One region of the Pseudomonas sp. S32 genome, then DNA from elsewhere that is predicted to be linked to it. Evidence: predicted binding sites of a transcription regulator. Region 1 holds the regulator's gene; the other holds the start of a gene.
The links. The regulator FliA, encoded in region 1, starts transcription of late flagellar genes. The targets are predictions, from matches to a motif close to CTAAAGTTTNNNNNNNNNNNGCCGNTAA.
Positions count from the first base shown of each region.

Region 2: a site for FliA is predicted at 6,137-6,164, ahead of motA (flagellar motor stator protein MotA). Genes of this name have one in related genera too.

Region 1 is NZ_JACVVF010000088.1:92-6,931, reverse strand. It holds partial or broken gene IAE38_RS23370 (Hpt domain-containing protein) at 1-341, opposite strand, end outside; gene IAE38_RS23365 (protein phosphatase CheZ) at 354-1,142, opposite strand; gene IAE38_RS23360 (chemotaxis response regulator CheY) at 1,163-1,537, opposite strand; gene fliA (RNA polymerase sigma factor FliA) at 1,643-2,383, opposite strand; gene fleN (flagellar synthesis regulator FleN) at 2,380-3,213, opposite strand; gene flhF (flagellar biosynthesis protein FlhF) at 3,307-4,614, opposite strand; gene flhA (flagellar biosynthesis protein FlhA) at 4,626-6,755, opposite strand.
Region 2 is NZ_JACVVF010000057.1:18,083-25,915, forward strand. It holds gene IAE38_RS21255 (AhpA/YtjB family protein) at 1-1,417, opposite strand, end outside; gene serB (phosphoserine phosphatase SerB) at 1,552-2,769, shown strand; gene asd (archaetidylserine decarboxylase) at 2,842-3,699, opposite strand; gene IAE38_RS24010 (rhodanese-like domain-containing protein) at 3,709-4,518, opposite strand; gene IAE38_RS21270 (HDOD domain-containing protein) at 4,563-6,098, opposite strand; gene motA (flagellar motor stator protein MotA) at 6,229-7,080, shown strand; gene motB (flagellar motor protein MotB) at 7,084-7,833, shown strand, end outside.

The sequences.
Region 1 (6,840 bases):
GGCGTCACTTCGCTGCGCTCGCGCACCTGGCCAAACATGCTGTTGACGGTATCCAGTGCTTCAAGCACCACGTCCATCAATTCCGAGTCGACCCGGCGCTCACCTTTGCGCAACACGTCGAACACGTTCTCGGCGATGTGGCAGCACTCCACCAGCTCATTGAGCTGGAGGAAGCCGGCGCCCCCTTTTACAGTGTGGAAACCGCGAAAGATCGCATTGAGCAAGTCGGCATCGTCTGGCCGGCTTTCCAGCTCGACCAGTTGCTCGGACAGTTGCTCAAGTATTTCGCCGGCCTCTACCAGGAAATCCTGGAGGATTTCTTCATCGGCGCCGAAGCTCATCAAACGTGCTCCTTAAAAACCCAGGCTGGACAGCAGATCATCGACATCGTCCTGACCGGACACAACGTCTTCACGCTTATCGGCATGAATCTGCGGACCTTCACCCCGAGTCGGATGTTTTTCTCGATCTTTTTCTGCACGCAATTGATCTTGGTCATGCTGGATGCCGGCGAAGCGGTCCACCTGGCTGGCCATCATCACCAGTTTCAGCAGGTTGCTCTCCACTTCCGTCACCAGGGCAGTGACCCGTTTGATCACCTGCCCGGTCAGGTCCTGGTAGTCCTGGGCCAGCAGAATGTCATTCAGATGGCCAGCCACCTTGCGGTTGCCTTCAGCGCTGTGCGTCAAGAAACTGTCGACACGTTTGACCAGGTCGCGGAACTCCGTGGCGGCCACTTCGCGGCGCATGAAGCGCTGCCAGTCTGCGCTAAGGGCATTCGCTTCGGTGGCCAGGCCGTTGAGCACCGGGGTGCTTTCTTCGACCAGGTCCATGGTGCGGTTGGCCGCGCCTTCGGTGAGCTTGACCACATAGGACAGGCGCTCGGTGGCGTCGGTAATCTGCGACACCTCTTCGGCCTGCGGGATGGTCGGGTCGATCTGGAAACTGACGATGGCGCTGTGCAGCTCACGGGTCAGCTTGCCAACTTCCTGGTACAAGCCGCGATCGCGGGTCTGGTTCAGCTCGTGAATCAGCTGCACCGCCTCGCCGAAACGGCCCCGCTCCAGGCTTTCTACCAGCTCCTGGGCATGCTTCTTGAGCGTGGATTCAAACTCGCCCAACGACGTTTGTGATGAATTCATGGCGCGCCCCCTGACGTGACTCAGCCGTTGACGCGTTCGAAGATCTTCTCGATCTTTTCTTTGAGAACCTGCGCGGTGAACGGCTTGACCACATAGCCGTTAACGCCGGCCTGGGCCGCTTCGATGATCTGATCACGCTTGGCTTCAGCCGTCACCATCAGCACCGGCAAGGCCCTGAGCTTGTCGCTGGCGCGCACCTTGCGCAGCAGGTCGATACCCGACATGCCCGGCATGTTCCAGTCGGTCACCAGGAAGTCGTAGTGGCCGTTTTCCAGCATCGGCAGCGCCGTGGTGCCGTCATCGGCTTCTTCGGTGTTGCTGAACCCCAGGTCACGCAGCAGGTTCTTGATGATCCGCCGCATCGTCGAAAAGTCGTCGACGATGAGGATTTTCATGTTCTTGTCCAATTAGACCTCCAAGCAGTCTCAAACGCGCTCGGCCCCGAGCGCGCACTCAATCAATTCGGTACAACGTGGAAAACGACTACAACGACAGCGGGCTCAACGTGCCCGCCATTCCCCCAGACGGCTGCGCAAGCGCGCGGCGCATTGGCTGTGCAACTGGCTGACCCGCGATTCGCTGACACCAAGGACCTCGCCGATCTCCTTGAGGTTCAGCTCCTCGTCATAGTAAAGCGCCAGTACCAGGCGCTCACGCTCGGGCAGGTTGGCAATGGCATCGGCCAACGCAGCCTGGAAACGCTCGTCCTCCAGGCCACGGGCAGGCTCAGCCTGCCCACTGGCACCATCCTCATGCAGCCCTTCGTGCTCACCGTCCTGCAACAGGTCGTCAAAACTGAACAGGCGACTGCCCAGGGTATCGTTCAAGATCCCGTAGTAATCATCGAGACTCAACTTGAGTTCGGCAGCAACTTCATGATCTTTAGCGTCACGGCCGGTTCTTGCTTCAACGGCGCGCATGGCATCACTGACCATGCGGGTGTTGCGGTGCACCGAACGCGGCGCCCAGTCACCCTTGCGCACCTCGTCGAGCATGGCCCCGCGGATGCGGATGCCGGCGTAGGTTTCGAAGCTGGCGCCCTTGCTGGCGTCGTATTTGTTGGCCACTTCCAGCAGCCCGATCATGCCGGCCTGGATCAGGTCCTCGACCTGGATGTTGGCTGGCAGCCGTGCCAGCAGGTGGTAGGCAATGCGCTTGACCAGCGGGGCGTAGCGCTCGATCAGCTGGTACTGCGCGTCCTTCGACGCGCGGCTGTACATCTTGAAGCCGCTGGCACTCATAGCACCGGACCCGCACTGGTGGGTTGCACCAGGCGCTCGACGAAGAACTCCAGGTGGCCGCGTGGGTTGGCTGGCAACGGCCAGGTGTCCACCTTCTGGGCGATGGCCTTGAAGGCCAGGGCGCATTTGGAGCGCGGGAAGGCTTCGTAGACCGCGCGCTGTTTCTGCACGGCCTTGCGCACGCATTCGTCGTAGGGCACGGCGCCCACGTATTGCAGGGCCACGTCCAGAAAACGGTCGGTCACCTTGGTCAGCTTGGCGAACAGGTTGCGCCCTTCCTGCGGGCTCTGCGCCATGTTGGCCAGCACGCGGAAGCGGTTCATGCCGTAGTCGCGGTTCAGCAGCTTGATCAGCGCATAGGCGTCGGTGATGGACGTGGGCTCGTCGCACACCACCAGCAGGACCTCCTGGGCGGCGCGGACAAAGCTGACCACCGAGTCACCAATACCGGCAGCGGTGTCGATCACCAGCACGTCAAGGTTGTCACCGATCTCGCTGAACGCCTGGATAAGCCCCGCGTGCTGGGCGGGCGCCAGGTGCACCATGCTCTGGGTGCCCGAGGCGGCCGGCACGATACGCACCCCGCCAGGGCCCTGCAGCATCACATCGCGCAGCTCGCAGCGCCCCTCGATCACGTCCGCGAGGGTGCGTTTGGGGGTGAGGCCCAGCAGGACGTCGACATTGGCCAGGCCCAGGTCGGCGTCCAGCAGCATGACCCTGCGGCCCAGTTCGGCCAGTGCCAGGGACAGGTTCACTGAAACGTTGGTCTTGCCGACGCCACCTTTGCCGCCGGTCACGGCGATCACCTGTACGGGATGCATGCTACCCATGTCTGTTCTTTACCTTGTCTCGCTGGGACTCAGGCCACACGAAGGGCAATTCTGCGTGCCCCTTGGCATAGCTACCTTGCACACACTTCATGTTCAACCCGCTCGCCGAGGGTTGTGGTAGAGATCAGCGAACATGTCGGCCATGGCCTCTTCGCTGGGCTCATCCTGCTGTTGCACACTGACCGCCCGGGTGACCAATTGGTGCCCGCGTGGCAGGTGAAGATCGTCCGGAATGCGCGGCCCATCGGTCAGATAGGCCACCGGCAGCCGGTAACTGATGGCAAGGCTCAGCACATCGCCGAGGCTTGCCGATTCATCAAGTTTGGTCAGGATGCAACCGGCCAGGCCACAGCGGCTGTAGCTGTGGTAGGCGGCGGTGAGCACCTGCTTCTGGCTGGTGGTGGCCAGCACCAGGTAATTCTTCGCGGCGATGCCCCGCCCTGCCAGGGTTTCGAGCTGCATGCGCAGGGCCGGGTCGCTGGCCTGCAGGCCAGCGGTGTCGATGAGGACCACGCGCTTGCGCAGCAGCGGCTCCAGCGCCGCCGCCAGGGACTGACCGGGGTCGACGTAGGTGACCGGCACGTTGAGGATGCGGCCCAGGGTTTTGAGCTGCTCCTGGGCACCGATGCGAAAACTGTCCATGCTCACCAGCGCCAGGTTGTTCGCGCCGTACTTGAGCACATAGCGTGCGGCCAGCTTGGCCAAGGTGGTGGTCTTGCCCATGCCGGCCGGGCCGACCACGGCAATCACACCGCCCGCCTCGATCGGCTCCACCTCCGGGATATCGATCATGCGTGCCAGGTGCGCCAGCAGCATGCGCCAGGCATGGCGCGGCTCCTCAATCTCGCCGGTCAGCGCCAGCAGCTCCCGGGCGATCGGCCCGGACAGGCCCAGGCGCTGCAGCCGGCGCCACAGCGTAGCCTGTTGCGGCTTGCTGCCTTGCAGCTGGGTCCACGCCAGTGAGCCCAGCTGCACTTCGAGCAACTGGCGCAGGCCCGAAAGCTCGGAGCGCATCGCATCGAACAGACGCGGGTCTACCGAGGCCTGGGCGGGGGCAGCGGCCGGCTGAGGGGCATCCACATGGGGTTCAACCAGCGGTTCGGCAGCAGTCAACGATTGCCCGGCAAACAATTGGCGGTTGCTCTCGCTGTTGTCCTGACGCTGGTCGAGCTCGGCCTGAACCGTGGCAATGCGCGAGTGGGTCTTGCGCAGTTCTTCTTCAAGCTCGGCATTGGGCACCCGCGGTGCCAGGGCGGACAATTTGTAGTCGAGCGCCGCCGTCAGCTCGACACCGCCGGCGATGCGGCGGTTACCGATGATGGCCGCATCAGCGCCCAGCTCATCGCGAACCAGCTTCATGGCCTGACGCATATCAGCAGCGAAAAATCGCTTAACTTGCATTATCCACTACCTCAGCCGTTAGGGCCCACGGTGGCAACGATGGTGACTTGCTTGTTGTCAGGAATTTCCTGATACGCCAGCACGTGCAGGTTCGGTACAGCCAGCCGGCCAAAACGCGAGAGCATGGCGCGGATCGGGCCGGCGACCAGGAGGATGGCCGGTTGGCCTTGCATCTCCTGACGCTGGGCGGCTTCGATCAGCGAACGCTGCAGCTTTTCGGCCATGCTCGGCTCCAGAAGAACACCGTCTTCCTGACCTTGCCCGGCCCGTTGCAGACTATTGAGCAAAATCTGTTCCAACCTGGGTTCAAGGGTGATCACAGGCAGCTCGGACTCAACGCCTACAATGCTTTGCACGATGGCGCGACACAATCCGACGCGCACTGCCGCCACCAGCGCGGCGGTATCTTGACTCTTGGCCGCATTGTTGGCGATGGACTCGGCAATGCTTCGAATGTCCCGCACCGGTACCTGCTCTGACAACAGCGCCTGCAATACCTTCAACAGCCCCGACAAGGAAATGACACCCGGCACCAGTTCTTCAGCCAGTTTAGGCGAAGCCTTGGCCAGTACCTGCAGCAGCTGCTGAACTTCCTCGTGGCCGATCAGTTCGTGGCAGTGTTTCTGCAGGATCTGGTTAAGGTGGGTGGCCACCACAGTGCTGGCATCTACCACGGTGTAGCCCAGTGACTGCGCCTGGGAGCGCTGGCCCACATCGATCCACACCGCTTCCAGGCCAAAGGCCGGGTCACGGGCGGCGATGCCGTTGAGGGTGCCGAACACCTGGCCGGGGTTGATGGCCAGCTCACGGTCCGGGTAGATCTCGGCTTCGGCCAGGATCACGCCCATGAGGGTCAGGCGATAGGCACTGGGCTGCAGGTCGAGGTTGTCGCGAATATGCACGGTGGGCATGAGGAAGCCCAGATCCTGGGACAACTTCTTGCGCACGCCCTTGATACGCGCCAGCAACTGCCCGCCTTGGTTGCGGTCCACCAGGGGGATCAGGCGGTAGCCCACTTCCAGGCCGATCATGTCGATCGGGGTGACGTCGTCCCAGCCCAGTTCCTTGGTTTCGGCTGCGCGCTGTGGCGAGGGCAGCAGGTCTTGTTGGCGTTGCGCTTCCTGCACCGCCAGCTGTTTGGTTTTCTGCTGCTTTTTCCAGACCAGGTAGGCGCCACCGCCGGCCATCAGGCCAAGGCTGAGGAAGGCGACATGGGGCATGCCGGGTACCAGGCCCATGACGATCATCAGCCCCCCCGACACCGCCAGCGCCTTGGGCGAGTCGAACATCTGCCGGTTGATCAGCTTGCCCATGTCCTCGGAGCCCGAGGCGCGGGTAACCATGATGGCGGCGGCAGTGGACAGCAACAGCGATGGCAACTGCGCCACCAAACCGTCACCGATGGTCAACAGGGCGTACACCTTACCGGCGTCACCGAAGCTCATGCCATGCTGCAGCATGCCGATCAGCATGCCGCCGATCAGGTTGATGAAGAGAATCAGCAGGCCGGCAATGGCGTCACCGCGCACGAACTTGCTGGCACCGTCCATCGAGCCGTAGAACTCGGCCTCCTGGGCCACCTCGCTACGGCGCGCCTTGGCCTGGGCCTGATCGATCAGGCCAGCGTTGAGGTCGGCGTCGATTGCCATCTGCTTGCCGGGCATGGCGTCCAGGGTGAACCGCGCACTCACCTCGGAGATACGCCCCGCGCCCTTGGTCACTACCACGAAGTTGATGATCATGAGGATGGCGAACACCACGGCACCGACCACGTAGTTGCCGCCGATCACCACCTCGCCAAAGGCCTGGATCACCTTGCCCGCAGCGCCGTGGCCCTCCTGGCCATGCAGCATCACCACCCGGGTGGAGGCCACGTTCAGGGCCAGGCGCAGCAGCGTGGCCACCAGCAGGATGGTGGGGAACGCAGCGAAGTCGAGCGGGCGCAGGGCGTAGACGCACACCAGCAGCACCACGATCGACAGGGCGATGTTGAAGGTGAAGAACACGTCCAGCAGGAACGGCGGGATCGGCAGCATCATCATTGCCAGCATCACCAGCAACAAAATCGGCACGCCCAGGTTGCCCCGGCCAAGCCCGGCCAGGTTGTGGCGGGCGTTGCTGATTAACTGAGTGCGATCCACCGCGAGTCCTCTTGATGCAAAACTTTGACGCCAGATGGGCGCCTGGCGCTGGCATTGCAAGAAGCTTTCCAACTTTGGGGGGCGG
Region 2 (7,833 bases), on a different contig from region 1:
GTTCGAGCATGGAGGGGTAGGGCTCCATCAGGCGCTCTACGCAGCATGCGCCTTCTGGGCTGGCGATGGGGCGGATGCGGGCACGTTGGCGGATCAGCGCGTCGTCGCTGATCTTGCGTTCCACCAGCAGCAGGTTGCGGCTGTGCTGCGACAGGGCCAGTGCGTCCTGTACCTTTTCAGCCATCAGCACGTCCACCAGCTCCAGCCCGTGCAGGTCGTTACCCAGGGTCAGGCCGAGCTGCAATTGCAGGGTGATGCCGCTGTCGGCCACCTCGATTTGCAGCGCATGCCCCAGGGCGCGTAGCAGCTCGCCGCAGCAGATGGCATTGGTCAGGTAGTCCTCACCGCACTCGCGGCTGTGGAACAGCACCAGCGTGCTGCCGTCATTGAGGGTGTGGGTTTCACCGTCATAGAGCGAGGCGGCTTGCTCCAAGCAGTCCTGGTAGCGTTCGGTCAGCTCTGCCAAGCGGGTACGTGGCAGGCGCCGCAGCTGCTCCTGCGAGCCCAGTTGCACGGCCAGTATGGCGCTGAACTGCGGTTCATCCGACTCGATGGGCAGCGGTTTGGGCGCGTCGTCATCCAGCAGGCCGGCAAAGGCTTCGTCATCGTCTTCGTCCACTGCAGCCGGCCTTGCCCGTGGTGCCGGCTTGGCGGCAGGTGCGCTGTGCAGGTCATGCTCCAGCTCGTCCTCGTCTTCCAGCTCCGGTTCCGGCTCTGGCGGCGGTGGCGGGGCCAGGCGGGCATGCAGTTGGCGGGCGATATCGCCGATCTCGTCCTGGCGGTCGGTGGCCGGGGTGTAGTGCTGTGGGTCACGCAGCCACACCCGCAGTTGCAACAGTGGCAGGGTGATGTAGCGGCCCTGGCGCAGGCTGAGGGTAAGTGCCAGTACCAGCAGGATGGCGGCCAGGATGCCCATGCTCTGCAGGCTGATCAGCATGGGTTGCTGGAACTGGCTCATGTCCAGGCTGATGCGCAGTTGCCCGGCGGTGACGTCCTGGAAGGTGATCTTGGTCTGATAGACCCCCTCGGTTTCCCCGATCAGGCTGTTGCGCGGGCGCTGCCCGGCTTCGGCGAGGATGCGGTTGTCGACGCTATAGATAGCCGCATGGGCCACCAGCGGGTTCTTCACCAGGTTGCCCAGCAGCACATTGAGGCTGAGGATGTCGTTGGCCACCAGCAGTTCGGTCGCCGAGGTGGCCGTCTGCGTAGTCAGGCTCTGCCCCAGCGCGTCGGCCTGCTCGTGCATGGCCTGCTTGAACTGCAAACCCATCACGCAGGCATAGATCACCAGCGCCAGGGCCACCAGGAAGATGTTGGTGCAGGCGATGCGCAGTGCCAGTGGCACGCGACGTTGACTCAGGGCGCGATAGATCATCAGGAAGAAGTTGTCTGCTTTGACGGGCGTGGGCCGGTTCACTGAGCTCGGCTCTTAATGGCATGAAGTGGGGGGCAGTATAGCGACCCGGGTTTTGTCGGCAAAGTATCGTTGGCGCCCGATGGTCACGGAAAGTCGGTAGAATGCGCATTTTTCATCGAAGTCGGAGCCAGGTTGTGCGCGAAATCGTCCTGATCAACATCACCGGTGAAGATCGCCCCGGTCTCACTGCTGCCATCACCGGCGTCCTGCTGCAGGGCGGGGTGAGCATTCTCGACATCGGCCTGGCGGTGATGCACGGCACCTTGTCGTTCGGCATCCTGGTGGACATCCCCGACAACGAAGTGGCCACCAAGCTGTTGCAGAGCGTGCAGGCCAAGGCCCATGAGCTTAACCTGCAGGCCCGCTACACGCCGATTTCCGAGGCGGATTACCAGCAGTGGGCCGACGGCCACGGTGACGCGCGCCACGTGGTGACCCTGCTGAGCCGCAAGATCACCCCGGACCAACTGCAGCAGGTCAGTGCGGTGATCAGCCAGCACAACCTGACCATCGAGCGCATCGAGCGGTTGTCTGCCCGTGTGGCGCTGGACGCCGATACCAGCAAGGGCAAGGCGGCCATCGAGATTTCGGTGCGCGGTGAGCCTGATGATGCCCAGGCGTTGCGGGCCGAGTTCTTTGCCTTGTCCGAAGCGCTCAGCATCGACATTGCCTTCCAGAAGGACGACCTGTTCCGCCGCAACCGCCGCCTGGCGGTATTCGACATGGACTCGACGCTGATCGAGGCCGAGGTGATCGACGAACTGGCCAAGGCGGCCGGCGTGGGCGAGCAGGTGGCGGCGATCACCGAGCGGGCGATGCGCGGCGAGCTGGATTTTCGCGCCAGTTTCAAGGAGCGCATGGCGCTGCTCAAGGGCCTGGACGTGGGTGTGCTGGACCAGATCGGTGCGTCGCTGCGCCTCACCGAAGGGGCGGAGACCCTGTTTGCCGAACTCAAGCGGCTGGGTTACAAAACGGCCATTCTGTCGGGCGGGTTCACCTATTTTGCCCGCCAGGTGCAGGCGCGGCTGGGCATCGACTATGTGTTTGCCAACGAGCTGGAAGTGGTCGACGGCAAGGTGACTGGTGTTGCCGTGGAGCCGATCGTCGACGCTCAGCGCAAGGCCGAGCTGCTGCAGAAGCTGGCGAGCGAAGAGGGCTTGCAGCTTGAGCAGACCATCGCCGTGGGCGATGGCGCCAACGATTTGCCGATGTTGTCGCTGGCAGGGCTGGGCGTGGCGTTCCGCGCCAAGCCGCTGGTGCGCCAGTCGGCCAAACAGGCCATTTCGACCCTGGGGCTGGATGGGGTGTTGTACCTGCTGGGCCTGCGCGACCGCGACGCGCAGTCGGCGTAGGCGCAGCGTTAGCCGCCTGCTGCGGGGGTGAACCCACTCCCACACGCAGGCGGCGTTATCCTCAACAGGGCATCAGGCTGGCAGGCCGAGCTGCTGCCCCATGCGCACGGCCGAGGCTGCGCCCAGCGATTGCGCCCACTTCACCTGCTGTGGCCCGAACAGGACGATGGCAGTTGAACCCAGCTTGAAGCGGCCCAATTCGGCACCTTTCTCCAGGTGGATGGGCGCGCGGCTGGCTTCATCGTAGCGGAAGGTTTTCAGCTCACGTTTGGGTGGCGTCACCAGCCCTGCCCATACGGTCTCGATAGAGGCCACGATCATCGCCCCCACCAGCACCACTGCCATCGGGCCGCGCTCGGTGTCGAACAGGCACACCACGCGCTCGTTGCGCGCGAACAGCTCTGGCACGTTCTCTGCCGTGGTCTGGTTTACCGAGAACAGCCGGCCGGGCACGTACACCATCTCGCGCAGGGTACCTGCCAGCGGCATGTGCACGCGGTGGTAGTCCTTGGGTGACAGGTAGATGGTGGCAAACTCGCCGCCCATGAATGGCGCAGCCATGGCCGGGTCGCCGCCCAGCAGTTCCTGGGCGCTGTAGCCGTGGCCCTTGGCCTGGAAGATGCGGCCGTGCTCGATGGGGCCGAGCTGGCTGACTGCACCGTCTGCTGGGCACAGGATGCTGCCGGGGGTGTCGTCCAGCGGCCGTGCACCTGGCTTCAGGGCGCGGGTGAAGAAGGCGTTGAAGTGCTCATAGGCGCTCAGGTCTTCGACCAGCGCTTCGCTCATGTTGACCTGGTAGCGTTTGGCGAACCAGGCGGTAAAGGCATTCTTGAACCAGCGCACACGGCACTCGGCGACGCAGCCGGCCAGCCGTGACAGCAGGTGGTGCGGCAGCAGGTACTGGCTGATGATGAACAGACGGGATTTCATGCAGGTTCCTTAGACTTCTACAGGCGTGTCCGGGTGGTTGCCCCATTCGCTCCACGAGCCGGCATAGGCTTTGACACGTGGGTAGCCGAGGGCCTTGGCCACCAGGTAGGTGAAACCTGAGCGGCGGTGGGTCTGGCAGTGGGTGATCACTTCCTTGTCCGGGGTGATGCCCAGCTGCTGCAACACCTGGGCGATGTCAGGGCGGATGCGCAGGTGGTCGTTGAGGTCCATGCCGGCGGTCCACTCGAAGTTGATCGCACCGGGTATGTGCCCGCCCTTGGCCGCCAGCACTTTCTCGCCACTGAATTCCTGCGGACCGCGGGCATCCCAGATGACCAGGTCGTCGGCGCCCAGGCGGCTTTGCAGGTACTCGCGGGTGGCAGTGGGCGTATTGTCGATGTGCAGTGCCACTGGCGTAGTGCCCTTGGCCGGGGCCTCGGTGGACAGTTTGTCCGCAGGCCACGCCTGGATGCCACCATTCAGGTAGTGGTAGCGCGTGTGGCCGATCACGTCGAGCAACCAGATGAAGCGCCCGGCCCAGCCGCCGCCGTCATCGTCGTACACCACGTACACCGCATCATCACGGTGGCCCAGCTCACCGAACAGTTTTTCCAGGTCGCCCAGCGCTGGCAGCAGGCCAGGGGCCGGTGGCTGACCGAGCTGGGTGCGTTTGCCGTCGACAAAGTGCGCGCCCGGGACATGGCCACTGACATAGCGGTTGGCGCTGCTCAGGTCGACCAGGATCAGCTGGGGCGAAGCCAGGCGTGGCAGCAGGTCTGCGGGCTCGATCACCAGCGGCAGGCCGGAAAAGTCGCTCATCCACGGTCTCCAGTGTGCAAAGAGGGGCGATTGTAGCGCAAGGCTCAGGCCTTGCGGTTGGCAAACACGGTCAGGGCCCGCTCGATGCATTGTGCGGTCTTGCCGAAGGCCTGCACGCTGATATCGGCCATGGGCCTGCAACCCTGGTCGGCCACCATCAGCATGAGTACCTGGTCATTCACCGCCAGGGAGCGCAGCAGCACGTGCTCGCCGCGGAACAGGGCACGCAGTGGGGCGGGCAGCAGGGCGTTGAACTGGGTGTGGTTCTCGGGGGTAATGCGCAACTGCCCCGCCTGGGCCATCAATTTTTGTAACAGCTTGTTCGGCGCAACGGGCAGCACCAGGCTCGCGGCCTCTTTGGGCAGGCCGGCCACCTGCTGCACGCGCAGGCAGTCGTTGGCCCGGTCGAGCCCGAGCAGCAGTACGCGCTGCATGCCGCAGGCCAGCAGGGCTTCGCGTGCCTGGGTGGCGAGGTGGACGGTGTTGGTGAACGGGGTCGGCTGGGCCAGCAGGTCCTGGCAGAGCGTGCGCCAACGTGCCAGGTCGTCACTGGTAGGGGGCGGCGGTGCCAGCATATCTGGGTGCGGTCGGCGCTGGTGCCAGGGCCAGATCAGCGCCTCGGCGGGGTGGAACAGCGCCAGCCTGGCATGGCGGCGGGCACTGGCAGCGGCCTGCTGGTGCATTTGCTGCTGCACGTCTTCCAGCGACGTCTGCAGGTAAAGCGCGGTCAGCAGTTGCCAGCGCAGCAGGTGCGGGTTGTCCCAGCCCACCTGAGCGGCCAGGGCCAGGTTGTTGGCCAGCAGTACGGTGTTGGCCGGCTGGTTGAACCAGCGGCGCAGGCCGGGCTCGGCGTCCAGCCTGTGCTGCTGGCTGAGCAGGTCTTCATCGCGGGCTATGTTCAGCACCTGTGCCAGTTGCTCGCGCTCCTCGAGCAGCAGGCGATAGCCCAGCGTGACCCACTGTGGCAGGCGCCAGTGCTCGGCCATGGCCCGGCACAGCTCCAGGATACGGACGCCAAACAGTTCATGCTCGACCTCTGCGGCCACCTCGCCTTTATGGATGACCCGCAGCTCCCAGGTGTCCAGCAGCTTGGGGTGGGCCAGCGCCAGTGGCCACAGCGGCGACAGGAACAGCAGGCTGCCCCAGTGGATTTCCTGCCAGAGCCGCGCCAGGCGGCTGGCGAACAGCCCACTGGCCTGCTGCGAGGCATGCTGGCTGATCAGCTGGAACTGGCAGAGCACCGGCGGGATGTTCTCGGCTGGCACTGATGGCAGGCGCTTGAGCAACTGCGCACTGCGCTCCAGCCCCAGGCGGTTGAGGGCCACCTCCAGGCTTTCGGCAGGCTCGGCCTGGCTGGCGTTGGTGGGGTGGTTGGCTTCACGCATCACCGACAGCACCAGGGCGGGGCTGTCCTGCATCAGTTCGGCGATATCGCGCAGTGAGCGGCGATTGTCGTTGATGGCCGCCATTACCCGGTCATAGCTGTGCTTGGGCACAGGTATGCGAATGCTTTCCAGCAGCTTTACCCAGGCCTCTAACGTACGTGGAGCCTGGCCGGGTACCTTAGTTTCGATTGGCATTTTGACATCAGTCCGAACTGGCTTTTCGCTTTGAGTGGCTATAGTCTGGCGCAGTTCTGCCGATAAGTAGAAGAAGAGTTTTGACGCTTCCGCCACATCCCCTGACCACGACAGCAAGTGCTTTGAATCTATGGCTAAAATTATCGGCATCATCGTCGTATTCGCGAGCGTGCTCGGCGGCTACGTGCTCTCCCACGGCAAGATCGCGGCACTGATCCAGCCGTTCGAAGTACTGATCATTGGCGGTGCGGCCTTTGGTGCATTCCTGCAGGCCAACCCCGGCTACATGACCATGCACGTCATCAAGAAGTCGATGAAGATGTTCGGCTCGCGCTTCACCCATGCCTACTACCTGGAGGTGCTGGGGCTGGTGTACGAGATTCTGAACAAGAGCCGCCGTGAGGGCATGATGGCCATCGAGGCCGACATCGAGGATGCCTCGGCCAGCCCGATCTTTGCCAAGTACCCGACCGTGCTGGCCGATGAACGCATGACCGCGTTCGTCTGCGACTACCTGCGCATCATGTCCACCGGCAACATGGCCCCGCATGAGCTCGAGGGCCTGTTCGACATGGAGCTGCTGAGCATGAAGGAAGAGCTGGAGCACCCGTCGCATGCGGTGACCGGCGTGGCCGACGGCATGCCCGGCTTCGGTATCGTGGCTGCGGTGCTGGGTATCGTGGTGACCATGGCCTCGCTGGGCGACGGCGACCAGGCGGCCATCGGCATGCACGTAGGCGCGGCGCTGGTGGGGACGTTCTTCGGTATTCTGGCGGCCTACGGCTTCTTCGGCCCGTTGGCCAAGTGCCTGGAGCACGATGCCAAGGAGGAGCTGAACCTCTACGAATCGATCAAGGCTTCGCTGGTGGCGTCGGCCTCGGGGATGCCGCCATCGCTGGCCGTGGAGTTCGGGCGCAAGGTGCTGTACCCCAAGCATCGCCCCAGCTTCTCCGAGCTGGAACAAGCGGTACGCGGTCGCTGATCCATGGAAAACAACCAGCCCATCATCGTCAAGCGCGTAAAGCGCTTTGGCGGCGGCCATCACGGCGGCGCCTGGAAAATCGCCTTTGCCGACTTCGCGACGGCCATGATGGCGTTCTTTCTGGTGCTGTGGCTGCTTTCCACGGCCACGCCGGAGCAGAAGATTGCCATCGCCGGCTACTTCAAGGACCCGATCGGTTTTTCGGAAAGTGGCACGCCCTACGTCATCGACCTGGGCGGGTCGCCTGAACTGGCCCCGGAAAAAACCATCAACCCGACGGAGAAGTCCGAGCCTACCCCCGACAACACCATCGAGGTGAACAAGGACCAGGTTGAAACCATGGCCGAGCAGGTTGAGCGGGAGCGCCTGGAGCTGCTGCTGCAAGAGCTGCAGAACAAGGTGGAAGAGAACCCGCAACTGCAGAAGTTCAAGGACCAGATCCTGTTCGAGATCACCCAGGACGGCCTGCGTATCCAGATCATGGATGCCGAGAACCGGCCAATGTTCGACATTGGCAGCGCGCGCCTGCAGCCGTATTTCGAAGACATCCTGCTGGCGATGGCAGACACCATCAAGACCGTACCGAACAAGATCAGTGTCAGCGGCCACACCGACGCCAAACCCTATGCGGGCACTGGCGAGTTCGGCAACTGGGAGCTGTCGGCCAACCGCGCCAACGCGGCGCGCCGGGCGCTGGTGGCCGGCGGGTACCCGGACGATCAGGTGGCGCGGGTGGTGGGCTATGCGTCGTCA